2 regions of the Neobacillus sp. GCM10023253 genome follow, and region 1 is predicted to be linked to the other one. Evidence: a T-box and tRNA genes for the amino acid it is inferred to sense, from the RefSeq annotation. Region 1 holds a T-box; the other holds one or more tRNA genes.
What was found. The T-box of region 1 lies ahead of tyrS (tyrosine--tRNA ligase). A T-box ahead of a tRNA ligase gene usually reads a tRNA of that ligase, here a tRNA-Tyr.
Positions count from the first base shown of each region.

Region 1 (23,504 bases):
ATCTACTGTGAGTTTAAGCCGGAATTGATTGAAAGGATGATGGCTGTTGAATCGATAATTCAGAAGGTCTTCTGAGTAAATAAAGGAACAGCGATCATTCATATAGACATCCCCGGCAAATTTGGCCATAACACCTGGTGGCCAGCTTCTTTAAGGTCTTGAATCAATCCGGTAGGGTTCATTAATTGAACTCTGATTACAAGTATTTTATATTGCTCATCCTGTTTATCTGGGTAAACCAGTACACTTAAGATGTTTGCCTTCCGTTTTCGGATAATTTCTGCGATTTCACTGAGAATTCCGGAGATATTCGGCACTTTTATTTCTATTTGCGAGCCAGGCTGATGAACACCTGTTAATTCAATCATTGTTCTTAATAAATCGGTTTCTGTCACAATTCCCACTAATTTTCGATTATTGATGACCGGAAGGCAGCTTATTTTATGTTCATAGAAAAGAGCGGCGATCTCTTCAACAAAATCCAGGGGATGGCTTGTGATGACGTTTTTCTCCATTATCGTATCTAGGGGTTTTTTCAAAATTTCCGGGTGTTCATTTGCATGAAAAATGGACGGTGTAGCCTCTCTTATTTTAGCAACGGTAACAAGACCAACCAGGTGCCCGTCTTTATCAATGATTGGGATGTGGCGAATTTTCCTTAATTCCATTAATGCCATGGCGTCTGCAATGGTATCAGTGGGAGAGAGGGCAGCTACATCCGATTGCATAATTTCTTCCACGATCATAGGATTTCCCCCAATTCTCTATAGTTCAATCATGTTTAGTACATAAATCGATTCATAAAACGAAGACGATCGAAACGCTGAATGGATTCATTATCGATTCGTTTGCCCATTTTGGCCATCAAACAGTTGGCTGGGTGGGAGCAGATTTCCGGGTCATCAGTCGCATACCATTCCAAACCGCCGGCATTCATCATTTTCTCCATGATTTTTCGATATTCCCAAACATTGAGTTTGGTTCCTTTTAAATCCCAATGCCAATAATACTCGGTGGTGATAATAATATAGTCTTCCATGGCATCATCCATCATCGAAACAATCAGGAGGTTTTTACCGACAGCACAGCCTCTAAATTGAGGGATCACCTCGATAGCGCCCAATTCTATTAAATTATCCATCTTTCCTTCCGACCAGCGTTCGAGAGGGTCCGGGTATAAATAGGTAACATAACCGACGATTGTATTTTGATGCCGCGCAATAATAATTCTTCCTTCCGGTAAATCGGCGATCCCGATTAATGCCTCGTGCTGCTGGGCAGGGGGGCGAAACGCAACAAGGTCTTCATGAAAATCATAGCCTGCTAATTTTTCTGCAGTGACAGGGCCTTCAATAATTAATTTGCCTTGAGGAGTTTTTAATTCCTTAGCATTATAGGTTTTTTTGTGCTCCATTTGGTCACCCCTGGAAAAAATCTAGGTACTTCAATTCTATTATACATGAAATTTATATCTTTAAAGATTTTTCACTAAATTTTCGAAAAATTAAACACTAGGTTTATATTTTTTTAAAAAAATGTTTTTTTAAAATTGTGAATAGTTATTATTTGTACTATAATTATCTCAAATACTTCAGAGGGGGAGATAGGAATGAGAGTGGAAGCGCTGCCAGTAGTCCAAGGGGATTTCAATTTGCGAAACTATGAAGAAACATATAAGAATTTTGACTGGAAAGATACAGAAAAGGAATTCTCTTGGAGTGAGACAGGCCTTGTTAATATGGCTTACGAGGCGATTGACCGCCACGCGGGTACGTATAGAAAAAATAAGGTGGCATTATATTATCGTGATGCTTCGAGAAATGAAAAATATACTTTTAAGGAAATGAAGGAGCTTTCCAATAAAGCCGGGAATGTGCTGAAAAATTACGGCGATGTCGAAAAAGGCGACCGTGTCTTTATTTTCATGCCGCGTTCTCCAGAACTTTATTTTACTGTTTTAGGAGCAATTAAGCTTGGTGCGATCGTTGGCCCATTGTTTGAAGCCTTCATGGAAGGGGCTGTCAGGGATCGTCTACAAGACAGTGAAGCAAAAGTATTAGTAACTACACCAGAATTGTTAAGCCGTGTACCTGTCCAGGATTTACCGGCATTAAAGCATATTTTCCTCGTTGGAAAAAATGTGGAGGAACAAGGTAATTGCATTAACTTTTTAGAAAAATTTGAGACTGCCAGCAAAGAGCTGAAGATTGAATGGGTTGAGCGGACAGATGGATTAATCCTCCATTACACATCTGGATCCACTGGTAAGCCAAAGGGCGTACTGCATGTGCATAATGCGATGATTCAGCATTATCAAACAGCTAAATGGGTTCTTGATTTAAAAGAGGATGATGTTTACTGGTGTACAGCAGACCCAGGCTGGGTGACAGGAACTTCATACGGTATCTTTGGCCCATGGCTGACTGGTACTTCGAATGTTATTGTCGGCGGACGTTTCAGCCCAGAATCCTGGTATCAAATGATTGAAGACTTCGGTGTTACGGTTTGGTACAGTGCTCCAACAGCATTCCGGATGCTGATGGGAGCGGGGGACGAGCTGGTTAAGAAATTTAATTTAAGCAGTCTTCGCCATGTCTTGAGTGTTGGTGAGCCATTAAACCCAGAAGTGGTAAAATGGGGTGCCAAGGTATTCAATAAGAGAATTCATGATAACTGGTGGATGACAGAAACTGGTGCCCAGTTAATCAGTAACTATCCTTGCATGGAAATCAAGCCTGGTTCGATGGGGAAGCCAATCCCTGGCGTTGAGGCGGCGATTGTTGATAATCAAGGTAACGAGCTTCCGCCATACAGAATGGGGAACCTTGCAATTAAAAAAGGCTGGCCTTCGATGATGCATACGATCTGGAACAATCCTGAGAAATACGAGTCGTATTTCATGCCAGGTGACTGGTATGTCTCTGGAGACTCTGCGTACATGGATGAGGATGGCTACTTCTGGTTCCAAGGCCGCGTCGATGACGTCATCATGACATCTGGAGAGCGTGTAGGTCCATTTGAAGTGGAAAGCAAGCTTGTTGAACACCCAGCAGTTGCTGAAGCAGGGGTTATCGGAAAACCGGATCCTGTGCGCGGGGAAATTATTAAAGCCTTCATCGCGTTAAGGGATGGTTATGTGGCAACTGAAGAGCTTAAAGAGGAAATTAGACAGTTCGTCAAAAAAGGTCTGGCAGCACATGCCGCACCTCGTGAAATTGATTTCCGTGACAAGCTGCCAAAAACACGAAGCGGCAAGATCATGAGACGTGTTTTGAAAGCATGGGAGTTAAATTTGCCGACTGGTGATTTATCGACGATGGAAGACTAATTTTTAAAGATATAAAGATAGAGGCTGAATCCAATTGATGACTGGAGCAGCCTCTTTTTTTGTTGGTATTAAATCCTTCTTTTGGATTCGCTGATAAATGGTAAAAATTCGCTGATATATGCTAATTCCGTTTGCGTTCGGCCCAGCCAATTCCCTTTCGATAGCCGAATCCCAAGATTAGATAAATTACCAAAACAATTACTCCCGTGACCAATCTTTCCCGCATGCTTCCATCTGCCAAAAGAACAGGACCAAGGCCAAAAAACGTAACCAAGCCAATGAGAAGGATAAAAACAGCGTGTACTAAAATTCTCACTACTTTCACCTCCAAATTTCCTTTTTATATATTGACGTTGAAAAGAAAAAAGCTGTTACAAATAAAAAGGACTTTGGGTTGCAGTCCCAAAGCCCCTTTATACCAATTAATATTTAATTAACGTATATTTCTTTTTCCCTCTTCGGACAATCGTAAACTGGCCTTCAATTTTGTCAGTTTCCTGAAGAGTATAAGAGGTATCAGTTACCTTTTCTCCATTAATGGCAATGGCACCATTTGAAATATCTTCACGAGCCTGGCGCTTGGAAGGAGAGATCTTTGCCGCTACTAATAGCTCAACCAAATTATTTTCCTCTTCATTTTGAAGCGCGTAAGACGGTACATCTTTAAAGCCCTGCTTGATTTCGGCAGCCGATAAACTGCGAACGTCTCCACTAAATAGTGCTTCGGAAATCTTGATGGCCTGCTTTAGTGCATCCTCTCCGTGAATCAGACGTGTCATCTCTTCCGCCAGTGCCTTTTGGCCTTTACGGAGATGCGGCTCTTCTTGGACACAGACTTCCAATTGTTCAATTTCCTCACGAGAAAGGTAGGTAAACAGCTTCAAGTATTTCACCACATCGGCATCGGCTGTGTTAATCCAGAACTGGTAGAACTCGTAAGGAGTGGTTTTTTCCGGGTCGAGCCAGATAGCGCCGCCTTCTGATTTTCCAAACTTGGTACCGTCGGATTTGGTTACAAGCGGAATTGTCAGCCCAAAGGCTTTCGTCTCTTCGTTATGCATTTTCCGAATTAACTCAAGACCTGAGGTAATGTTCCCCCACTGGTCACTGCCGCCAACCTGTAATTTGCAGTTATAATGATCATATAAATGGTTGAAATCCATCGCCTGTAAAATCGTGTAGGTGAACTCGGTAAACGAGATCCCTGTTTCAAGCCTAGAGGCAATCGTATCCTTTGCCAGCAGGTAGTTGACACCGATATGCTTGCCGATATCACGCAGGAAGGCAATGACACTCATGGGCTCGGTCCAGTCGTAGTTGTTGACCATAACTGCGCCATTTTCTCCTTCAAACTCAAAAATGGCCGTTAATTGCTTTTTAATGCCTTCAACGTTTTTCTGAACCGCTTCGATTGTTTGCAGCTTTCGTTCTTCGCTTTTACCGCTCGGGTCGCCAATCAGCCCAGTTGCGCCTCCGACCAATACAAGCGGACGATGTCCATGCTGCTGGAATCTTCTTAGTGTTAAAAACGGCACCAAATGGCCGATATGAAGACTGTCAGCGGTTGGGTCTGTCCCGCAATAGAGGGAAATTTTTTCGTTATCTAAAAGATTTTGCAACCCTTCTTCATCTGTTTGCTGATAAATAATGCCCCGCCATTTCAAATCCTCTAATAAGTTCATTACTCAAAACCTCCAATAAAAAATAAAAACGCCCCTGCAATTATGCAGGGACGTAAAATATACGCGGTACCACCCAGCTTGAGGAAATTCCTCCAACTTGAAAAAGTAACGGTTTAAACCGTTCTCCGCTACTGTTTCTTCACAGAGAAAGCTCCAGGATGTAATTCACTCTTCTATATGTGGCAGCTTTCACCGGCCGCTGCCTCTCTATTTACAGGGATAGAAGAACTACAATTGATTCCCTTCAAAGCCTTAAATTATAAAAAAATGCTTATTGATTTTTTAACATATATTAAAGATAAAGTCAAACGGTAAAATGGAAATTTCAGAAAAATGTAGAAGCTTGTCAAATTTTATACCACCGATATGCTATAATGGATGTGATTTTATTAGAGGTGATGCTATGAAAGAAAAGTGGCAAATATGGAAGGAAAAAGCTGATTCCCTCCTTAATTTTATTACTCATAAAAAAACCGTCAAAGGTGCCAGGATTACGTATCAGGTTTTCTGGAACCTGTTTCTGCTTTTATTAACGGTTGTAATCCTTGGAGGGGCTTTTGCAACAGGTGTTGGCGCCGGTTATTTTGCCTCGCTCGTCAAGGATGAACCCGTGCGTTCATACGAAGGTATGAAAAAAGATATTTACAACTATACGGAAACATCGGACTTATATTTTGCTGATAATGTTTATCTTGGAAAACTACGGTCGGATCTGGTCCGTGATGAGGTCAAATTGAATCAGGTCTCCGATAACGTAATCAATGCTGTAATCGCTACGGAGGACGAATATTTTTACGAGCACAAAGGGGTCGTCCCAAAGGCCGTTTTTCGAGCCCTTTTTCAGGAAGTGACCAATTCTCCTATCCAATCGGGCGGAAGCACGCTAACACAGCAATTAATTAAAAACCAAATTCTAACCAATGAGGTTTCCTTCCAAAGAAAAGCAAATGAAATTTTGCTGGCCCTTCGTTTGGAGAAGTTTTTCGATAAAAAGGAAATTCTTGAAGCGTACTTAAATGTGGCGACTCTTGGCAGAAATTCATCAGGGCAGAACATTGCCGGTGTCCAGGCCGCAGCAAAAGGGATCTTTGGAAAAAATGCTAGTGAGCTTACACTGCCGGAGGCTGCTTTTATTGCCGGACTGCCGCAAAGTCCGTTTGGTTATACCCCATTTACCCGAGAAGGCACAGTGAAGAATAATCTGGAGCCGGGCATAACAAGAATGAAAACAGTTTTAAAAAGAATGTACGATGGCGGATACATTAATGAAAAGCAATACGCAGAAGCATCCGCCTATGACATCACAAAGGATTTTACTCCGTCAGTACCAAATCCGCTTGATAACTATCCTTGGTTGACATTTGAAATTGAGAAACGGGCCATTGATGTTCTGACAACGGGGTTGGCTAAGAAAGATGGCCATACCGAAAAAGATTTAAAACAAGATGAAAACCTTTATTACAAGTATAAGACGATGGCTAGCCATGACCTGCGGCAAAATGGCTATCAAATTCATACAACTATTAACAAAGATATATATGATGCCATGCAGGTGGTAAAAGATAACTACAAATATTACGGACCAGATAAACCGGAGGAAAAAGAAGACCCGGAAACCGGTGAAAAGAAAACCGTAATGGAACCTGTTGAGGTCGGTGCAGAACTGATTGAAAATAGTACCGGCAAAATAATCAGCTTTGTTGGCGGCAGAGATTATAATAAACAGCAGCTCAATCACGCTACCAGTGCAGTCCGCCAGAACGGTTCGACGATGAAGCCGCTGCTCGTTTACGGGCCGGCTATTGAACTCGGAAAAGCGGCGCCGGGAACCCCGCTTCCGGATGTCGAACTGAGACTAGATAAAAGCAAAAGTACACCATGGCCTCATAACTATGACAAAAGATATAGCGGGCTAGTATCAGCACGGTATGCTTTGGCCAAATCCTATAACGTGCCGGCAGTAAAGCTATACTCTGAAATCGTGGACCAGCGTCCAGCACAGTATCTGGAAAAGATGGGCTTTACCTCGCTAACAAAAGGGGACTACACGAACCTGGCTACCTCTATCGGGTCCTTGGATAACGGCGTGACTGTTGAAGAAAATACAAATGCCTTTAGTACCTTTGCCAATGGCGGGAAATTTATCGATGCTTACCTGATTGATAAAATTGTCGACAAGGACGGTAAAATTATCTATCAGCATGAAGTAAAACCTGTTGATGTCTTTAAACCTCAGACTGCATTCTTGACCATTGATATGATGCGGGATGTAATAAATATGGGTACAGCAGCAGGTGTAAAGAGCAAACTGAATTTCAGTGCTGATTGGGCAGGAAAAACCGGTACTGGTAACAATTATTTTGATTCGTGGTTTGTTGCCTTCAACCCGAATGTAACACTTGGAATTTGGACTGGATATGATACGCAGAAATCTTTAAAAACCAGCGGAATGTCTTACAGTCAGCGGACCAATAATCTTTGGGCTGAACTGATGAATGCGGCTTATAAAATTAAACCGGATTTAGTTGCTCCAAAAGAAAGCTTTCAAATGCCTGAAGGGATTGTTAAAACGTCGTATTGTGCCGTTTCCGGCCTGCTTCCGTCAGCGGCGTGTTCAAAGGCAGGTTTGGTTGAAAGTGATTATTTCAATGCCAAAGATGTTCCTACGAAAGTCGATGATAGTTTAATCGAAGGAAATTATGTAACGATCGGAGATAGTAAATATCTGGCTCTTGATTCCACACCAAAAGAGTTTACCCAGTATGGAACAATCTTAAACCCAGACTTTATCAACAGAATAGTAGGCAATGACTTTAAAAATATCAGCCAGCTTATTCCAAACAGGGGCAGATGGGACAATGTGCTTGTCTCAAGTGCTAAAATGGCCGATAACGGCAAGAAACCGGACGGTGTCACCTTGACCGCATCCGGCAATACCCTCACATGGAGCGCACCGGCAGACAATGATATCGTCGGCTATCGTGTCTATCAGGGTGGATTTTTTGGAGCGAAGATCGCAAGCATCAATAGCGGTTCCTCACTATCCTATAATGTTGGAAACGGAAGCTTCTATGTAACGGCAGTTGATATTGCAGGAAATGAATCCGCACCTTCAAATGTAGTGGAAGTAGGAGTTTTAACTCAACAATAACATTTAATGGGGGTCTCAAAATTAGATTTTGGGACTCCTGTTTTTTATTTCCAAATGCATTTTCAAAAAACATAAAAAAAGCCCCAGAATTGAAATTCTGGGGCTTTACAAATGCTAAATACAAATTAACGAGAGTAGAACTCGACGATAAGAGTTTCGTTAATTTCAGCAGGTAATTCAGAACGCTCTGGTAAGCGAGTGAAAGTACCTTCTAATTTGTCAGCATCGAAAGTTAAAAAATCAGGAACGAAGTTAGTTGCTTCGATTGCTTCTTTGATTACATCAAGGTTGCGAGATTTTTCGCGAACGCTGATTGTTTGACCAGCAGCTAAGCGGTATGATGGGATATCAACGCGTGCGCCATCAACTAAGATGTGGCCATGGTTAACTAATTGACGAGCCGCACGGCGAGTGCGTGCAAGACCTAAACGATAAACTACGTTATCAAGACGAGACTCAAGAAGAACCATGAAGTTTTCGCCATGAACGCCGCCTAATTTGCCAGCTCTGTCGAATAGGTTGCGGAATTGACGCTCATTAACACCGTACATATGACGAAGCTTTTGCTTCTCTTGTAACTGCAATCCATATTCAGAAAGCTTTTTGCGTTGGTTTGGACCATGTTGTCCAGGAGCGTAAGGACGCTTTTCTAATTCTTTACCTGTGCCGCTTAGAGAGATTCCAAGACGACGGGATAATTTCCAGCTTGGGCCGGTATATCGAGCCATGAATGACTCCTCCTTTAAGTTTTTATTTTGGTAAAATAAAAACCGTAACGAAACATCGATAACAGCCATTTTATTTTCATGCACCATCGCCCTAGCAGCTAAGGGTTACGCGATGCACCTTCGCAAGAAGCTCTCGCGAGGAACAAAATGGAACAGCTAAAATCGTTTCATAGGCTGCAATATTTTACACAAAGAGTATTATATAATTTTTATTCGTGGTAAGTCAAGCTAATTTTTATTATAACACTGAAGTCATTCAGATAAGGTGATTTTAACAGACCAATCTTATTATACATAAAGCTATTCAAATTTTTGAAAGGTCATCCAAAAGTAAAGGATATATATTATCCTGGTGACCCGGAACATCCTGATTATTCCATAATGAAAAAGCAGATGAAACAAGCTGGCGGGCTGCTTTCCTTTTCACTTCATGGGACAAAGGAAACAGCGCAGCATTTTATGAATCAATTGGAACTAATTAAAATTGCGGTAAGTTTGGGAGACACGGAAACATTGATCCAGCATCCGGCGACAATGACTCACGCGGTCGTACCAGAAGAAGAACGGCTAAAAATGGGGATTGACAATACATTACTTCGGCTTTCCGTCGGTCTTGAAGCTTGGGAGGACTTAAAAGAGGATTTGGAACAAGCGCTTGATAAAATATAAAACTCGCCGTATGGCGAGTTTTCTTTATACGTGTTCGATTAGGATGGAGACGAATTCCTCAAGCTTTTCTTGGTCCAACTCATCAAAACGGTTTTTTTCCGGCGAATCAATATCTAGGACACCTATAACCTGATCACCTTTTACAAGTGGAATGACAATCTCTGACTGAGATGCAGCATCACAGGCGATATGGCCCGGGAATTGATGCACGTCTGCGACCCGAAGCGTTTCTGCTTTCTGGACTGCTGTCCCGCATACACCTTTTCCAACCGGAATACGGACGCAGGCAGGCAGGCCTTGAAATGGTCCAAGCACTAGCTCCCCGTCCTCCATCAAATAAAAGCCGACCCAATTAATCCGGTCTAAAAATTGGTTCAACAAGGAGGAAGCATTGCTCAAATTGGCAATTTGATTTTTTTCATCGTGGATGAGGGCATGCAATTGCTTCTTTACTAATTCATAATTTTCTTCACGAGTCCCTTTGTACATTTCGACGTTAAACATCCTTTTTCCCCCTGCTTTTTAAAGTTTTATAGTCTATTTTAGCAGATTGAAAAGAAAAAGAGCAGACTTTGTCGATTTTTTCATAGAGGAATCCTTATCTAGAAAAAGAACAATTATATTAGGGGATTTTGTGTTCGAAAGGGGGAAAAGGGATGAAGAAAAGTTCAAAGGATTCGGTCGTTGCAGCTGCTATTTTGTTGTTCAATTCCAAAGGCTACTCAGGTACGTCGATAAGGGATATCGCTGATGCCGCGAAAGTAAATACGGCCACCATTGCTTACTACTTTGGCAACAAAGAGGGGCTATTGGAATATTGTTTTACCTATTTTTTTGAACAGTACATCAATAAAATGGAAGCGGCTTTTGCCACCATTGAAAAAGGGGCAGCAATTTGTCTGAAGCGCGTGGTAGCGGACTTGCTCCATTATCAATGGGAAAACATTCAGCTTGCTAGCTTTGTGTACAGGGAAATGTCAATTGATTCGCAAATGGTAAGAGAAATCATGGCCACCTATTCCTTGAAGGAAAAGTACTATTTTCAAAAGATATTTGAAAGAGGCTTTGAGTGGAATGAATTTCGGCCGCATTCGATTCCTTATTTAATTATCCAGTTAAAGGGTCTTTTAATGATGCCGTTTATGAATACTCATTACATGAGAGAAGTGCTGTATGTTTTCCCAAATGAAAAGTTTTTCGAGCAAAAATATTTAAAGGACCTCTATCAATGGATTGACAAAACTCTTTGTTCCGATGTTCAAATAAAAAAAGAAGCGATTATAAAGTAGAGTTCAGGATTTGAATCAAAGCCCTCAGCTGAAAAGCTCCCTCAAAATGATCTAAAAAAAGGTAAAGCACTGGCTGTCATGATGAATTTATACAGCTGAGTGCTTTTTTTGATTTTCTTTTACAAAAAAATTGAAATTACTAGTCAAAAATTGTCGTATACATGGTATCATTAAGGCATCGAATTTAATCATTAACGGATTTTTTAAATAGATGAGAATGACAGCTGTTCGGAACAGGAGGCTTGCAAGTGAAATATATAATAGGGTTATTCATCCTTATCCTTGCGATATTTGTATTAGGATATCTAATAAAGAAAAAGCATTTTAAAGAAATGGACCATCTCGAGGCCTGGAAAATTGATTTGTTTAATAGACCAATCCCTGATGAAATGGCTAAAGTAAAACAGCTTAATATGACCGGACAAACAGAGGAGCTTTTTGAGCGCTGGCGGAATGAATGGGACGATATTGTGACTGTCAAGCTGCCGGATTTGGAAGAAATGCTGTTTGATGCAGAAGAATACATAGACCGCTATAGATTCAAAAAAGCAAAAGAGGCCCAAAGCAAAATCACGGAAAAATTACAAGAAACTGAAAATCAAGTTAATAAAATTATCGAAGAGCTTCATGAACTGGTCGGCAGTGAGGAAAAGAACCGTGTAGAAATTGAGGAATTAAAGGAACTGTATCGAGAGACAAAGAAAACCTTGCTCGCGCATCGCCATAGCTTTGGCAATTCCGAGAAGCATCTGGAAGCGGCGCTTACTGAGGTCATGGGGAAATTTCATGAATTCGATGAAAAAACTGAGCAAGGAAATTACTTGGAGGCACGTGAAGTCGTACTATTCATTCACGATAAACTAACTGGTATAAAGAATAATATGGATTTAATTCCGCAACTTTTAATTGAATGTCAGTCGCTGATTCCAAACCAGTTGGCCGAGGTAAGGTCTGGTTTACGGGAAATGATGGAACAGGGGTACTATTTAGAACATGTCCATGTGGAAACAGAAATAGAGCGTCTCGAGGAAAAAATCAGAGAAAATTTAGCTTTAGTTGAAAAAAGCGAAGTTGATCAGGCTCAGGATGGAAATAAAGAAATAAAACAGCGGGTCGATATTCTTTTGGACCTTTTAGAAAAAGAGGTACATGCCAAGCATTTTGTAAAGAAAAATGAACAGACTGCCAGCAGTCTGCTTGCTGAGGCGGAAGAAGTGAATAAATATCTCGCATCGGAAGTCCTTCATGTACAGGCTACCTACCAATTGGCTGATCAGGATTTGGAAACACTGAACAATTTGGAAAGAGAGCTTGAGGCTGTTTATAAACGCTATGAAATATTATCAGAGAAAATAAAGCAAAACCAAACAGCTCAGTCCATCATGGGTGAAGAGTTAAATGAAATAAAGGAACACTTAGACCTCATACGTGAGGAGCAGCAAACCTTTGCCTTTAAACTTCAAGCCCTTAGGAAGGACGAACTGGAAGCAAGAGACAAAGTCCAAGAATTGGCGAAAAAGGTTGGAGAAACCTTCCGCCTTGTTCAAAAACAAAATGTTCCAGGACTGCCTGAAGAATATCGGTATTTATTGGAGGATACGAACGAGAGCATCCAAAATGTCAGATACCAGCTCGAGGAAAAGCCACTTAATATAGCGGCACTAAATCAGTATTTAGAGATTGCTGTTCTATCAGTTGATAAATTGGTAAATACTACTTTGGAATTGATAGAAAATGTTACGCTTGCTGAGAAGGCAATCCAATACGGGAATCGATACCGGAGTCAGTATCCTTCTGTTGCAAATGGATTAAGGAATGCAGAAGAGGCTTTTCGCCGTTATGATTATCAAGAGGCGTTAGAGCAGGCTGCTGCTACGATCGAGGGGATCGACCCGGACGCATTAAAAAAAATAAAGACACCTGTAACCATTGATTAGGAAAAACCGATTGTCATATCGGTTTTTTTTCTTTGGCTAATAAGAAAGTATAAATTCAACTACGCTTCTGTCTACATCCTATCGGACTCGCCAATCAGCAATTTTTTATTTGCTTTTTCAAGATAATAATTTATGGTAAGATTTATTTCGGCAGAGGTGTTAAAGGAAGGTTGTAAACCATGATTTATTTTGATAATAGTGCAACAACTAAACCATATAAGGAAGTATTGAACTCATTTCTAACTGTTTCGAGTGAATATTTTGGGAATCCCTCTTCATTGCACGGTTTCGGGGGACAGGCAGAAAAGCTTCTTTCCCAGGCAAGAGAACAAACAGCCAAGCTCATTGGGGTTAAAACGAATGAATTATATTTTACCTCGGGTGGTACAGAGAGCAATAACCTTGCCATTAAAGGGGCAGCTTTAGGTAACCGAAACAGGGGGCGCCACCTGATTACATCAAGTGTGGAGCATCCATCTGTTCTAACTGTAATGGAGCAGCTTGAGCAGGAAGGCTTTGAAATAACCCGCCTCCCTGTTGATAAAGATGGGCGTGTATCTGCCGACGATGTAAAAAGCTCGATAAGAAAAGATACTATTTTGGTGTCTATCATGAAGGTCAATAATGAGGTTGGTACAATTCAGCCCATTAAGGAAATAGGGGACATGTTAAAAAGCTATCCATCCGTTATATTCCACGTTGATGCGGTTCAGGGAATTGGCAAGGTTCCTATAAACATATATGAAAGCAGGATAGATTTATTATCCATATCGGCTCATAAAATCCATGGATTAAAGGGGACAGGTGCCCTTTTTATTCGGGAAGGAGTCAGGATAGCACCGCTTTTTTTAGGAGGAAATCAGGAACGGAAAATCCGTAGTGGTACGGAAAATGTCGCCGGTGCAGTTGCAATGGCCAAAGCACTCAGGATGACACTGGATAAAAGTGCTGAAGCAATGGAGAGCATGGTTAAGCTTAAAAACCTGTTAAGAGATAAGTTAAATGAAATGGAACAGATTCAAATCAATACTCCGATAGAAAACTCAGCACCGCATATTTTAAATTTTTCTTTAAAAGGGATCAAATCAGAAGTGTTCATTCATGCACTTGAGCAGAAAAACATTTTTGTATCGACCACGAGTGCATGCTCTTCAAAAAAGAAGGCCCCTAGCAATACTTTGCTTCAAATGGGAGTGCCTGAAGACCTTGCTGAAAGTGCAATAAGAATCAGCCTTTCCTTTGACAATACAGAAGAAGAAGCAAGGAAGGCGATCTTAGCGATAGAGGAAACAGTAAAACATTTAGGAAGGGTAATGAATAAATGAATTATGACCGTATATTAATCCGCTACGGGGAAATATCTACAAAGGGAAGAAATCGCAATAAGTTTGTTGATAAACTTAGAAAAAGTGTGAGAATTGCCCTTACCCCGTTTCCAAATATCAAAATTGAAGCTAGCCGCGATCGGATGTATGTCCTATTAAATGGAGAAAACGGGATAGAAATCATCAAAAAATTAAAGAATATATTTGGGATTCAGTCCTTCAGCCCGGCCATAAAGGTCGAGAGGGAAATGGAGTCCATTAAAGAAGTGTCTTTAACATTAGTAAAGTCTCTCTATAAAGAGGGGAAAACTTTTAAGGTAACAGCCAAAAGATCAGATAAAACCTTTGATCTGAATACAGATGAAATTAATAATGCTATAGGCGGCCATTTATTAACAAACATACCCGGGATTAAGGTGGATGTTCGAAATCCCGATATTAATTTACGGGTAGAGGTACGTAAAGAGGCCGTTTATTTGTCCTGCGAAACGATAAAAGGAGCGGGTGGACTTCCTTCAGAATCAAGCGGTAAAGCCATGTTGATGCTTTCCGGAGGAATTGACAGCCCGGTAGCGGGATATATGGCAATGAAGCGTGGCCTGGAAATTGAAGCAGTTCATTTTTTCAGTCCGCCGTTTACTAGTGAACGTGCGAAAGAAAAAGTTATTGACCTTTCAAAGAAACTGGCCGAGATGGCAGGCGGCTCATTAAAGCTTCATATTGTGCCATTTACCGATGTTCAGCAGGCCATCCGCGAACAGGTACCTGAAAATTATACGATGACTTCAACAAGAAGAATGATGCTCCGCATTACGGATGAAATCCGCATAAAACAAGAGGGGTTGGCCATTGTTACCGGCGAAAGCCTTGGCCAGGTTGCCAGCCAAACACTTGAGAGCATGTATGCGATTAATGAAGTGACAAATACACCGATTTTACGTCCCTTGATTTCAATGGACAAAACGGATATTATAAAAATCGCGAGTGAAATTGATACACTTGAAATTTCCAATCGGCCGTATGAAGATTGCTGCACTATTTTTGTGCCAGCATCACCGAAAACAAAGCCAAAAAGAGAAAAAGTGAATCAATACGAAAGTTATTTCGATTTTGACCCATTAATTCAAGAGGCTGTACAGGAAGTTGAAACGCTTTTAATAAAACCTGACAGTGAACCTCATTCGGAATTCAGTGAATTATTTTAAACGTATTTAAGTATATTTTGTGAACATTTACCAATTCTAATTTTGCATGAAGCGTTAGTGTTCTACACATTCTATACTCACAAGGAGGTGAGTATAGATGGCTAACAACAACTCTAACCAATTGGTAGTAAACGGTGCTCAACAAGCTCTTGATGCAATGAAATATGAAATTGCTCAAGAATTTGGCGTAAACCTTGGTGCAGACACTACTTCACGCGCTAACGGATCTGTTGGTGGTGAAATCACAAAACGTCTAGTTCAAATGGCTGAATCACAATTAGGCGGCGGATTTGCTCGTTAATTAAAAAAGAATATGATGGCTACAGAGAGCGGGATTTTTTCTCGCTCTCTCTTTTTATTTTTCAGAAAAGGGCGTATAATTAGGACTAGGTAATAACATCAAATATAATACATTGTTACCAAGTGGAGGGGATATTAATGAAGCGGGAAGATTTAATTGCACCTGAAAAATACAATCTTGTTGCCGAGGTTGAGCAGTTTGCGAAGGACCCACACAAATTAGCCCTTAAATGGGAAAATGAATCAGGTGAAACAAAAGAAATTACATATGAAAATTTAATGAAGCAAGTAAATCAAGCCTGCAATGTCTTTGCCCAGAATGGGTTACAAAAAGGCGATGTAGTTCTTGTCATAGTCCCGCGGCTGATTGAGGCATACGTTGTCTATCTGGCTGCATTAAAAGCAGGTATGGTTGTAATCCCAAGCTCGGAAATGCTAAGGGAGAAGGACCTTCAGTACCGTATTACCCATGGTGATGTAAAAGCACTCATTAGCTATTATCCATATGTCGACCAATTTAAAGACATTGCAGAAGTACAAAAACTAGTCAAGTTCACAATCGGGGCCGACGTGGAAGGGTGGAAACGATTGGATGCTGAAATGAAAGAAGCATCAGATGAATTTCTTCTTGCGGAAACCAACCGTGATGACATGGCTTTCTTATCCTATACCTCTGGTACTACAGGCAACCCTAAAGGGGTTGTTCACACGCATGGATGGGCTTTTGCACACTTACGGACAGCAGCAGCCAAGTGGCTTTGCATTGAAGAAAGCGATACGGTTTGGGCGACTGCCGGCCCTGGGTGGCAAAAGTGGATTTGGAGTCCCTTCCTGTCGGTATTAGGGTCAGGGGCAACAGGATTCGTTTACAACGGCAAATTTGAGCCGCAAAAATATTTAAGCCTTCTTCAGAAATATGACGTCAATGTATTATGCTGTACACCAACCGAATATCGTTTAATGGCGAAGGTCGATAATTTAGCTGACTATCAGCTTCCAAATCTTCATAGTGCTGTATCAGCTGGCGAACCGCTAAATCGTGAGGTTATTGATACATTCCGTAAATATTTCCATTTGGATGTTCGAGATGGCTATGGTCAAACAGAAAATACATTGCTTGTTGGAGTTACAAAAGGTATGGAGTTGAAACCAGGTTCCATGGGCAAACCAACGCCTGGCAATCGCGTTGAAATCATTAATGAAGAAGGTCAAGTTTGCGGCGTTGGTGAAGTAGGCGATATTGCTGTACACGTCGAAACCCCTGCCCTGTTTAAAAACTACTATAAAGATCCTGAAAGAACAGCCATGCAATTCCGTGGTGATTATTATGTCACCGGAGATAAAGCGAAAATGGATGAAGACGGCTATTTCTGGTTTGAAGGACGAGGCGATGATATCATTATCAGCTCCGGCTATACGATTGGACCATTCGAAGTGGAGGATGCCCTTGTTAAGCACCCGTTTGTCAAAGAATGTGCGGTCGTGGCAAGTCCAGATGAAGTCCGTGGAAATATCGTTAAAGCCTTTGTTGTTCTAACAGAGAATGTGAACCAAGCTGATCCTGAATTGACAAAAACCCTTCAGGAGCATGTCAAAACGCTGACAGCGCCATATAAGTATCCAAGAAAAATAGAGTATATCCCAGAACTACCAAAGACCACTTCTGGAAAAATACGAAGAATCGAGCTGCGTCAAAAGGAATTGGAATCAGCCAAAAATCTATAAAATGGTTTCTTAAAGGCACACGGTAAACCGCGTGCCTTTAAGAATAGAATGAAAAATTTGTCAGGCAGAAAAATCCCTAATCATTGCTGTTTCAAGTTATAATAAGGAGTATTTCGAGAATAGAAAGAATTGGGGATGCGGAATTAATGAATAAGAATGAAACGCAGCAAGGGGTTATTTATGCCGCTGTTTCCTATTTGCTTTGGGGATTGCTGCCAATATATTGGAAACTTTTAGGGGATGTGCAAGCGGAAGAAATCCTTGCCAGCCGTGTTGTTTGGTCGTTTGTTTTAATGCTTTTAATACTTATTTTCACGAGGAAAATGGGACTATTTACAGAGACTTTAAGAGGCTTCGCGAAAAATAAAAAACAAATGTACGCATTAATATTGGCGTCCTTGTTAATTAGTGTAAACTGGTTTACTTACATTTGGGCGGTCAATAATGGCCATATGATTGAAACAAGCCTTGGATATTATATAAATCCACTGGTCAGTATTTTATTGGGAATGATTGTCCTGAAAGAAAAGCTATCATTTTATCAATATATATCCTTTGGGCTGGCAGCCATTGGCGTATTAATCATCAGCATTTCCCATGGCACATTCCCGTGGGTTGCCATTGTTTTGGCGCTGACGTTTGGATTATACGGGCTTGTAAAAAAGCTTGTTAACGTTGAATCATCCGTCGGATTGACTTTAGAGACACTAGTGGTTACACCGCTTGCAGTTATTTATATAGGATATTTGTTTATCAACGGGTCCATGGCGTTTTTGCATAAAGGAATTGGCACGGATTTGCTCTTAATAGGGGCAGGTGTCGCAACAGCAGTACCTCTTTTATATTTTGCAAAGGGAGCGCAAAAAATTCCATTATCATTACTTGGCTTTTTGCAATATATTGCACCGACACTCACCTTACTTTTAGGGATTTTTGTATATAATGAACATTTTTCAAAAGTGCAATTGCTATCCTTCATCTTCATTTGGTCAGCATTAACCATCTACTCCCTATCCAAAACAAAGCTACTACCGGGAAAACAGTTCAAATGGAGAAAAGAAAAAAGAGCAATATAGAAAATGAGAGCGCCTGACTTTTTAGTCAGCCGCTCTTTTTTTTACAAGAAAGTTCTCTTTACCTTTTCAAAGAAGGAGTTGTCCTTTAATTTTAGCGTTTTTAATTTTTTATCACTTAACTGAATTTTGATTTTATCAACATGGCGAATGCTAAGTGCTTCATTATCCATTCCCATGGTCGGGTAATCATTTTCCTCTGAAACAACTTTAAGTGTAAGCGCCCTTTCTCCGCTCAAAATAAACGATGCGCCAAGTGTCCGGTAATTGTTGTTGTTAATTGAAGCAACCTCGCTTACCTGCATGCAGGAGAGAAGCGGATCAACGACCGCACCCCGCACTGACTTATTATAGGCAGTGCTTCCCGTTGGTGTCGCCACAATCAGTCCATCCCCACGGAAGGTTTCGAAATGCACATCATCCACAAAAACATCAATGACAAGAGTTTTAATAATGGACGAGCGGATGCTGAATTCGTTGAGACACGTAAAAGTTCCTTTCCCATCTACAGAAACGTCGATAAGCGGGTAGCGGCGGACCTCCAACTGTTCTTTCAGCATGGCATTAATCATATTTGAGGTTTCGCCAATACGAAAATCACAGTACATATTTAAATTGTTTTTTGTGGATATCCCCATATATAGGCAATCTTCCCGAAAACCGGTTTTTCTGACGGCCTGAAGAAAAGCCCCGTCATCCCCGATACTAGCAATGATATTTGCTTTACGATAATCATCGACAATCGTAAAACCATAGCGTTCAGTGGCTTCAAAAAGAGGGGCGGCTTTAATGAGGGTATCGTTATCGTGTTTATAATCATAATAAATCATTTGCCTTTCTGGCATATATTAGACCTCCTGGAAAAAATTAAACTATTATAGTCCTGTTAAAATCCAAATTTTGATAAAATAATAGTAATCTCAAATTAGTTTAGCATTTTTTTGAAACAATATGAGAACAGCTAGGGAAATTTAACAGAATCGTTAAAAAGGGGGATATTTATGAGTGGTAAACGCTGGGCCGCACTTGGAATTGCTGCGGCATTATTTATTTTTTCAATTCTAATTAACTTTTTATCAGCATTTGCTTTTAAAGGTATCAAAACAGATTTTAGTGAATTGATGGCCGCAGGGGAAGAACCCTTTACGGAAGAAGTTGTGGATGATGGAAGCGAATTAAAAAAGATAGTCATCCTCGATGTAGATGGGGTCATTCAGGACACAGGAGAAACGGGCTCGCTCTTGCAAAGCTCTGGCTATAATCATCAGGGCTTTATGAAAAAACTGAACCATATTAAAGAGGATGATTCCGTCAAGGGGGTCATTATCAGGGTTAACTCTCCAGGTGGCGGGGTCGTTGAAAGTGCGGAAATTCACGATAAGCTAAAGGAAATTCAGAAAGAAACGAAAAAGCCGGTATATATTTCAATGGGCTCCATGGCCGCTTCAGGAGGCTATTATATTTCAACCGCTGCTAAGAAGATCTATGCGAGTCCTGAGACTTTGACAGGGAGCCTTGGGGTAATCATGGAAGGAATCAATTATAAGGGGCTGGCAGATAAATACGGCGTTGATTTTGTCACGATAAAGAGCGGTAAGTATAAGGATATTATGAGTCCGACAAGAGAAATGACCGAGGAAGAGCGGCAAATCCTACAAAAGATGATTGATAACTCTTATGACGGATTTGTTAAAGTCATTTCAGATGGCAGGGGGATGACGATCGACCAGGTTAAACAGATTGCTGATGGCCGTGTTTACGACGGACATCAGGCGAAGGAATTGAAGCTGATTGATGGGTTTGGATACCTAGATGATGTTATTTCGGATATGAAGAAAAATGAAAAGCTAAAAGGTGCAAAAGTAGTCCGTTATACGGATGACCTTGGCTTTGCCTCCATGTTTCAATTTCAAGCTCAAAAATGGCTAGGCAACAGTGCGGAAATGGCCGGTTTGATGAAAATCCTTTCCAAACCAAATTCACCGCGTCTTATGTATCTATATGCGGAATAGGGGGAAAGCAGATGGACACGAATGAAGTAAGGCCTGTTCGATACGCAGGTTTTTGGATGCGCTTTTGGGCATTTCTGCTCGATTTGATCGTTGTAGGCAGTATAGAGCGAATATTAATTAATCCTCTTTTCCGCTTATTGGATATATCTTTATCTGAATTTAATATGTTTTCACCTGTTTCTATATCATCAGCCGTAATCTTTTACTTATATTTTGTATTGATGACCAAGTTTTTTAACCAAACGCTCGGAAAAATGGTATTTGGACTGAAAGTCATAAACCTTGATCAGGAAAGGCTTACATGGGGGACAGTTTTGTTTAGGGAATGGATTGGCCGCTTTATTTCTGCCACTATCGTTATCGGCTATATAATTGTCGCCTTTTTACCTAAAAAACAAGGTTTGCACGACCTTTTTACTGATACGACCGTTATTCATACTGAATCATAATGCAGCCTGCCGATTCATTTCGGCAGGTTTATTTTTTTTTCTATGGGAAATAATAGCAGGTTGAAAGGTTGTGAAAACGTTGATCTGGCTGTTGGCATCCCTGATAATTCTTTTGCTCTTATTTATTCTCATCCTTTTCACTAAACTGACGATTCTGCTGACTTATTTCCATCACAATGATAATGATGACTTAAAGGTAGAGTTTAGAATCTGGTTTGGGCTTATTAGGTATAAGAAAAGCATCCCATTAATCAAGGTAGATGAAGATTCCCCGAGCATTGTTGTTAAAAGCAGCGCAGAAACAGGAAAGGCCGAAAGTTCCAAACCGAATGTGACCCAGATTACAAATAAAGACGTGAAGTCCTACTGGAAACGTACCCAGGATCTCTTAAAAAAAGTAAAGGGACTCCAAATTATCATCAGGAAATTTTTACGAAAAATAAGTATTAAAGAATTTGAATGGCAGACTATGATTGGTATAGGTGATGCAGCACAAACAGCTATTTTGACAGGAGCTCTTTGGACTTTGAAAGGATCGGTTATCGGGGTTATCAGTCAATATTTAAAACTAAAAACAACGCCAAAATTAAGCATAACTCCCCAGTTTCAAGGAAGCGTAGTCCAAACTTATTTTCAATGTATTTTTCAGTTTCGAATCGGGTATGCTATTTTGGCAGGATTAAAACTGATTAAATTTTGGAAGGGGGGAAAACCGCCTTTCAAAAACAAATCTAATTTTTCAAATGATAGAACCAATTCAATTTGAAAGAGGAGGAGACTGCTATGTCTGATCATCCAATTCAAGGTTTAATGACGACAGCGATGGAAAGCTTAAAGGAAATGATTGATGTAAACACCATCATCGGAGATCCTGTTGAAACTCCGGATGGAAGTGTCATCCTGACTGTTTCCAGGGTAGGCTTTGGTTTTGCAGCGGGAGGCAGCGAGTTCAAAATGGATACATCACAAGGCCAAGGACAAGGCGGTCAAGGGGGCCAAAGCCAGGGCGGGATAAAGCTTCCATTTGGCGGCGGTAGTGGTGCCGGTGTATCGATTACCCCAATTGCCTTTTTAATTGTCAATTCACAAGGGGTTAAGATGCTTCATTTAGATGAAAGCACACACTTATATGAAAAAATCCTAGAGCTTGCCCCTCAGGCAGTTGACAAGATTCAGCAGATGTTCGCGAAAAAAGATGAAGCAAAACAGCAGAGCAGCCCGCAATATCAAAACAACCAGGCAAAACATGATTTTGATATATAAGTTGAAAGGTTAATCTTCCAAACCACTTTAGGAAGGTTAACTTTTTTCATGATGGAGGCTCCAAAAATGTGTTCTTTCTAAAAGTCTTAATAATTGCAAAAATAGTATTGAAAGGATATATTTACTCTGTACATATTCCAAGTGAGCAGGTTTTAGTGCCTGATTTACTTGAACTGACAAAGGAGGATGTAAAGATGGCAAATGTTACATTTAAGGGAAATCCGGTTACTCTATTAGGCAATGAGGTAAAAGTAGGAGACAAAGCTCCTAATTTCACAGTACTTGCCAATGACTTATCAGAAGTTACTTTAGACAACACCAAGGGGCAGGTTCGTTTAATTACTTCCGTTCCATCATTGGATACTGGGGTTTGTGATGCAGAAACACGCCGCTTTAACGAAGAAGCAAACAGTTTAGGTAATGTTAAAATTTTAACTGTAAGCGTGGACCTTCCATTTGCTCAAAAACGCTGGTGTGCAGCAGCTGGCATCGAAAATGTCCAAACCTTATCTGACCACCGTGACCTTTCTTTTGGAGAAGCTTACGGAGTAGCAATCGAAGGCTTAAGATTATTAACTCGTGCTGTATTTGTGGTAGATTCAAGCGATACAGTAACGTATGTTGAGTATGTAAGCGAAGCTACGAATCATCCAAATTACGAAGCGGCTCTTGAAGCAGCAAAAAGCGCTAAGTAATAATTAAATGAAGGCCTCCGCGGCAGCGGGGCCTTTTATCGTGAGGTGTAATATGAATATTTCTTCAACTGAAAAATTGTTTACAATGTTTAATGAAACAGCTTTAGTCTTACAGGAAGAATTGGATTGTTCTTTTTTGGAAGCTTTAGCGGAGACCGGCGAGAATCTTTTCCAAGCGTCTATCCTTCAGGAAGAACTAAGTGAATTAACGCTAAAAAGATTGAAAAAGCAATATGAAGAGATAGATTTGGAGAAATACTTAAATGAGGATATTCGTAAGGCATTTCAGCTGGTTATTTTAAAAGGCATGAAAGAAAATGTTCAGCCCAACCATCAAATGACTCCTGATTCCGTTGGGATGCTCATTGCGTATTTGGTTGAGCGTTTTATTAAAAAACCATCCTTCCGTTTGCTTGACCCTGCAGTTGGTACCGGGAATTTATTAATGACGATACTAAACCATGTTCATAAAGAAATTGCGGCTGTTGGGGTAGAGATTGATGATCTTTTAATAAAGCTTGCTTATGTAAATGCAAATTTACAAGAAAATCCGGTCCAGTTCTTTAATCAGGATAGCCTTGAACCATTATTTATTGAATCAGTTGATGCAGTAGTGGCGGATTTGCCGATTGGATTTTATCCAAATGATATTCGAGCAGCAGATTACCAGCTA
Region 1 covers NZ_JBHSHV010000012.1:609,950-633,453, reverse strand. The annotation lists gene ACFPA1_RS17280 (acetoin utilization protein AcuC) at 1-102, opposite strand, end outside; gene ACFPA1_RS17275 (acetoin utilization AcuB family protein) at 99-746, opposite strand; gene ACFPA1_RS17270 (GNAT family N-acetyltransferase) at 782-1,414, opposite strand; gene acsA (acetate--CoA ligase) at 1,610-3,328, shown strand; gene ACFPA1_RS17260 (DUF6954 family protein) at 3,450-3,644, opposite strand; gene tyrS (tyrosine--tRNA ligase) at 3,751-5,010, opposite strand; T-box leader at 5,054-5,267, opposite strand; gene ACFPA1_RS17250 (transglycosylase domain-containing protein) at 5,414-8,161, shown strand; gene rpsD (30S ribosomal protein S4) at 8,287-8,889, opposite strand; partial or broken gene ACFPA1_RS17240 (PLP-dependent transferase) at 9,187-9,558, shown strand; gene ACFPA1_RS17235 (GAF domain-containing protein) at 9,583-10,062, opposite strand; gene refZ (forespore capture DNA-binding protein RefZ) at 10,215-10,847, shown strand; gene ezrA (septation ring formation regulator EzrA) at 11,096-12,784, shown strand; gene ACFPA1_RS17220 (cysteine desulfurase family protein) at 12,964-14,109, shown strand; gene thiI (tRNA uracil 4-sulfurtransferase ThiI) at 14,106-15,314, shown strand; gene ACFPA1_RS17210 (small, acid-soluble spore protein, alpha/beta type) at 15,412-15,615, shown strand; gene mbcS (acyl-CoA synthetase MbcS) at 15,753-17,339, shown strand; gene rarD (EamA family transporter RarD) at 17,486-18,415, shown strand; gene ACFPA1_RS17195 (NAD kinase) at 18,457-19,257, opposite strand; gene sppA (signal peptide peptidase SppA) at 19,414-20,424, shown strand; gene ACFPA1_RS17185 (RDD family protein) at 20,436-20,873, shown strand; gene ACFPA1_RS17180 (DUF2953 domain-containing protein) at 20,944-21,639, shown strand; gene ytfJ (GerW family sporulation protein) at 21,657-22,136, shown strand; gene tpx (thiol peroxidase) at 22,331-22,831, shown strand; gene ACFPA1_RS17165 (class I SAM-dependent methyltransferase) at 22,884-23,504, shown strand, end outside.

Region 2 (5,986 bases), on a different contig from region 1:
GCTGACTGATACTAATCGATCGAGGACTTAACCGATTCATAATTATGTAAGGCGAACTCGTTCTTATCATACTTCTTCTTTATTATCTAGTTTTGAGGGAATGAAATCCCAATATTATACTTTGCGGGTGTGGCGGAATCGGCAGACGCGCTAGATTCAGGTTCTAGTGGTAGTAATACCGTATGGGTTCAAGTCCCTTCACCCGCATCAAAGAGATCAAAATGCGGAAGTAGTTCAGTGGTAGAACACCACCTTGCCAAGGTGGGGGTCGCGGGTTCGAATCCCGTCTTCCGCTCCAAACGTGCCGGGGTGGCGGAACTGGCAGACGCACAGGACTTAAAATCCTGCGGTAGGTGACTACCGTACCGGTTCGATTCCGGTCCTCGGCACCATTATTTCTCTCACGGGAAATAGCTTTAGCTTGATTGAGTACTACGTTCGGGACGAAGGGTCGCTCACTTAAGATTCTGTTTTCCTGATTATTATATGTATGGGGCCTTAGCTCAGCTGGGAGAGCGCCTGCTTTGCACGCAGGAGGTCAGCGGTTCGATCCCGCTAGGCTCCACCATTTTTATATTATACTTTTGGCGGTGTAGCTCAGCTGGCTAGAGCGTACGGTTCATACCCGTAAGGTCGGGGGTTCGATCCCCTCCGCCGCTATTATTTTTTTGCAATTTTATAATGGAGGGGTAGCGAAGTGGCTAAACGCGGCGGACTGTAAATCCGCTCCCTCAGGGTTCGGCGGTTCGAATCCGTCCCCCTCCACCATTTATAGGGGCATAGTTTAAAGGTAGAACTAAGGTCTCCAAAACCTTCAGTGTGGGTTCGATTCCTACTGCCCCTGTTTCAATTACATCATGGGCCTATAGCTCAGCTGGTTAGAGCGCACGCCTGATAAGCGTGAGGTCGATGGTTCAAGTCCATTTAGGCCCACTTCAATAGAGTAACTGTTTAAAACCGAGTCGATATGATTCGGTTTTTTTATTTGATTTTACCCGTTTTGGAAAGCATAAAGGAAAAGAGTTTTGGAGGAAGACATTATGCCTGAACTGCCGGAAATGGAAAACTATAAGATTCATTTAAGTCAAATGATTGCAGGTAAAACCATTACCGATGTCCAAGTTAACCGTGAAAAATCAATAAATGTGAATCCCGAACTTTTTAAAAGGACCGTACTTAATCAAAAAATAACCACCATCAATCGAAGGGGTAAACACCTTCTTTTTCACCTCCAAAATGGGCAGGTTCTGTTATTGCATCTAATGCTCGGGGGATGGATGTTTTATGGACAGGAAGCAGATAAACCTAAACGAACGATACAGGTTCAGCTTTCTTTCGGAAATGAACATTTATACTTTATTGGTCTGCGTCTGGGGTATCTTCATTTATATTCCCAACAGGAAGCAGAAGAAAAACTATCCCATCTAGGGCCGGAACCACTGAACAGCAGTTTTACATTGGAGGAATTTATTAAACGAATTGGCTGCAAGCATGGGCGTTTGAAGACCACACTTTTGGATCAGGAGTTTATTTCAGGAATTGGCAATTGCTATTCTGCTGAAATCTGCTTTGATGCAGAAATTTTACCAACGAAAGACATTGATGACATTAATCCACCTAGCCCTTCTCAATTGTTTCAATCGATGAAAAAAATTCTCCAAGTGGCCATTCAAAATGGAGGTTACATGGATAATCCGATTTTCAAGGGTGATAAAAAAACGGGCGGTTTTAATCCACTATGCCAAGTATACGATCGCGAGGGAGAGAAATGCCGACGTTGCGGGGCAACAATCAAAATGGAAACAATCTCTTCCCGAAAAACTTTTTATTGTCCAGTATGTCAAAAGTAGAACTGTATCCTGCCGATTTCCGGCGGGTTTTTTTATTAAAAGAAAAAATTAGCCAATTTGTCAAAATTATTGTTTCCGAATTTGTTTAAATGTACTATACTATATACAAATAAGTATAGCACATTTGAATATATATAACATATTTATTGTGAATAAGGTGGTGCTAATGATTAAACTCACCAAGCGTCAGGATGAAATTCTGCAGATTGTAAAGGAAAATGGCCCGATAACCGGTAAAGAAATTGCAGAGAAACTTTCTGTTACTAGAGCGGCATTAAGGCCAGACCTTGCAATCTTGACCATGTCCGGCAGTCTGGATGCCAGACCGCGTGTAGGCTATTTTTTTAATGACAAATTAGAAGTAAAACGGCAGGCGAAGAAGTTTATTCAGCAAAAGGTATCCGATTTTAAGGCTCATCCAATCGTGGTTGAAAAATCAACTTCTGTTTATAATGCGATTGTCCAGTTGTTTCTCGAGGATGTTGGAACACTTTATGCGGTGGATACAGAAGGAAATTTGGCAGGAGTGATTTCCCGAAAGGATTTGCTCAGGGCTGCACTTGGGAACAAAAATCTGCAGGAATTGCCCGTAAGTGTCATTATGACAAGAATGCCTAATATTATCACGATTAATTCAGAGGAAACCTTGCTCGAAGCGGCCAAAAAAATGATTAATTTTCATATTGACTCCTTACCGGTAGTAAAGGAAGTCAATCATAAAAATAATACATATTTGTTGTTAGGGAGAATTACCAAAACGACAATAACAAAGGCCTATTTAGAATTTATGGAAGAAAAATAGATTAAGGGGAGTTGCTGCGATTTTGGTACAAAAGGAAGTTGTCTACGTAGTATCTGACTCGGTTGGTGAAACGGCTGAGTTTGTTGTTAAAGCGGTGGCAACACAGTTTAATGGTGGACAGGTAGAAATTCGCCGAAACTCATATGTAGACGACATTGAAGACATTGAAGATGTGATTATTTTGGCAAGAAAGGACCATTCCATCATTGCCTATACCATCGTCATTCCAGAATTAAAAGATTATTTAGATAAGCGTGCCAAGGAAGAGGGGATAATGGCAGTTGACCTCCTCAACCCATTAATGAATGCATTTACAACAAGGTTTAATAAACAGCCCCACCACCAGCCTGGCCTAATGAGAAAATTAGACGAAGAATATTTCCGCAAAATCGAGGCGATTGAATTTGCCGTGAAATATGATGATGGACGTGACCCAAGAGGCATTATGAAGGCCGATATTGTTTTAATCGGTGTGTCCCGGACTTCAAAAACGCCGCTGTCTATGTACCTTGCCCATAAGCGTTTTAAAGTGGCCAATGTGCCGTTAGTTCCAGAAGTGCCTCCACCAGATGAACTTTTTAAAATACCGAGAAAAAATTGTATTGGTTTAATTATTTCACCAGATAAATTGAACGAAATTCGCACTGAGCGCCTAAAAGCACTTGGACTGGGCTCAAAGGCGAATTATGCAAGCTTCCAGAGAATTCTCGACGAACTAGATTATGCCGAAAAAATTATGAAACGAGTAGGCTGTCCAATCATAAATGTTTCGAATAAAGCGATTGAAGAAACTGCAGGATTAATTTTAGACGTTTTGAAAAAAGAGAGGAGCTTTTAAATCATGGGAAAATTCGTTTATTTATTTAATGAAGGCCATGGCAACATGCGAGATTTACTTGGGGGAAAGGGAGCGAATCTAGCAGAAATGACAAGAATCGGCCTGCCGGTTCCTTATGGTTTTACCATTACAACGCAAGCTTGTAATGCTTACTATGAATCTGATAAAACCATTCCAGCTTTAGTAGAATCACAGACATTAGAGGCGTTAAGACTTTTGGAAGAAAAAATGGACAAAAAACTCGGTGACCCGCAGAATCCTTTACTTGTTTCTGTTCGATCCGGTTCCGTTTTTTCTATGCCTGGGATGATGGATACCATTTTAAATCTAGGGATGAATGACGAAACTGTTGTGGGTTTGGCAGCATTAACGAATAATCCACGATTTGCTTACGACTCTTATCGCCGTTTCATTCAAATGTTCAGCAACGTGGTCCTTGAAATTGATACGTATTATTTTGAACAATATTTAGAAGAGACTCGCGAACACAAGGGGTATACCTCTGACCCTGATATGACTGCTGAAGACTGGAAGGAAGTCATTGTTGGCTATAAGGAAATTGTCAAAAAGCATACGCGTAAGGACTTCCCACAAAATCCGAAAGAGCAGCTTTTCCTTGCCATCAATGCGGTATTCAATTCTTGGAATAATCAACGGGCGATTGTTTACCGCCGCTTAAATAAGATTCCCGATCATCTGGGTACAGCTGTAAATATTCAAAGCATGGTGTTTGGTAATATGGGGAACGACTCAGGTACAGGTGTTGCATTTACAAGAAATCCTTCCACCGGTGAGCATGTTCTTTATGGGGAATACTTAATAAACGCTCAAGGTGAAGATGTTGTTGCCGGTATCCGTACCCCACAGCCAATTGCCACCCTTAAGGACGAAATGCCAGGCGTTTACCAGCAGTTTTCGGACACATGCCATAGCCTTGAGCAGCATTACAAGGAAATGCAGGACATTGAATTCACAGTGGAACGCGGGAAGCTGTTCATCCTTCAAACACGGAACGGAAAACGTACCGCCCAAGCAGCTATCCGCATAGCGGTTGAGATGGTGGAGGAAGGAATTATCGATAAAAAGACAGCGCTGCTTCGTGTTGATCCTGACCAATTAAACCAACTGCTGCACCGCCGAATCGATGACAAAGCTGAAAGAAGAATATTAGCTAAAGGCTTGCCGGCATCACCAGGCGCTGCTACCGGCCGGGTTGTTTTTGATGCCGATGAAGCGGAGCAATTAGGAAATGAAGGTAAAAAAGTTATCCTTGTTTCTCCTGAAACCACTCCAGATGACATCCATGGTATGGTTGCAGCACAAGCTATTTTAACTAGCCGCGGTGGAATGACAAGCCACGCTGCCGTGGTTGCCCGCGGTATGGGGAAAGCTTGTATTTGCGGCTGTGAAGCCTTAAAGATTGACATGAAAGCAAAACAATTCAGTGTGGGTGACACGGTTGTTAAACATGGCGATATTATCACGGTTGATGGTTCAACAGGTGAAATTATGCTTGGTGAAATCCCAATGATCGACCCTGAATTATCTGAAGAGTTCCAGCAGCTTCTTGCTTGGGCAGATCAAGAACGCAAAATAGGTGTTCGTGCCAATGCCGATAATCCAGAGGATGCCAAGAAATCATTTGAATTCGGTGCAGGCGGAATTGGATTATGCCGGACAGAGCATATGTTTATGGATTTAAAGAGGATTCCAATCGTTCAAAAAATGATTTTAGCAGAAACCTATAGTGAGAGAATGGAAGCACTTGAAGAACTTTTACCGATGCAGCAAGGTGACTTTGAGGGGATTTTCGAAGCAATGCAAGGACTACCTGTAACGATTCGTTTATTGGATCCACCGCTTCATGAATTCTTACCAAATAAAGAAGAACTTTTAGTAGAAGTAACAAAGCTGCAAATTCTCAATCCGGATTCTGAAGAGTTAAAGCAAAAAGAACTGCTGCTGAAAAAGGTTCGCCAGTTGGATGAGTTCAATCCAATGTTGGGCCACCGCGGCTGCCGTCTTGGCATGATACATCCGGAAATTTATGATATGCAGGCAAAGGCGATTTTCTACGCTGCTGCTAGAGTAGCGGAAAAGGGCTTGGTAGTCCAGCCTGAAATCATGATTCCACTTGTTGGCCACGTCAATGAATTGAAGCAAATGCGCCAGTTGGTTGTCGATGCTGCTGTACGTGTCCAGGAAGAAACGGGCAAGGTCATTAACTACACGATTGGTACGATGATTGAGATTCCACGGGCTGCGCTTACTGCAGACCAAATCGCCGAGGAGGCTGATTTCTTCTCCTTCGGAACCAATGACTTAACGCAAACAACATTCGGCTACAGCCGTGATGATGCAGAAGGGAAATTCCTGCAGGCATACATTGAAAACAAGGTACTGCCAGAGAATCCGTTTGCTGTTCTTGACCAGGATGGTGTTGGTAAGCTTGTGGAAACCGGCGTTAAGCTTGGCCGTGCAACAAAACCTTATTTA
Region 2 covers NZ_JBHSHV010000010.1:62,663-68,648, reverse strand. The annotation lists tRNA gene ACFPA1_RS13730 (tRNA-Leu) at 124-207, shown strand; tRNA gene ACFPA1_RS13725 (tRNA-Gly) at 224-298, shown strand; tRNA gene ACFPA1_RS13720 (tRNA-Leu) at 304-392, shown strand; tRNA gene ACFPA1_RS13715 (tRNA-Ala) at 493-568, shown strand; tRNA gene ACFPA1_RS13710 (tRNA-Met) at 587-660, shown strand; tRNA gene ACFPA1_RS13705 (tRNA-Tyr) at 684-768, shown strand; tRNA gene ACFPA1_RS13700 (tRNA-Trp) at 774-844, shown strand; tRNA gene ACFPA1_RS13695 (tRNA-Ile) at 860-933, shown strand; gene mutM (bifunctional DNA-formamidopyrimidine glycosylase/DNA-(apurinic or apyrimidinic site) lyase) at 1,041-1,850, shown strand; gene ACFPA1_RS13685 (helix-turn-helix transcriptional regulator) at 2,017-2,652, shown strand; gene ACFPA1_RS13680 (pyruvate, water dikinase regulatory protein) at 2,675-3,490, shown strand; gene ppdK (pyruvate, phosphate dikinase) at 3,494-5,986, shown strand, end outside.
Region 2: it has a tRNA-Tyr gene. The T-box ahead of tyrS (tyrosine--tRNA ligase) is inferred to sense a tRNA for this amino acid. The anticodon was not compared.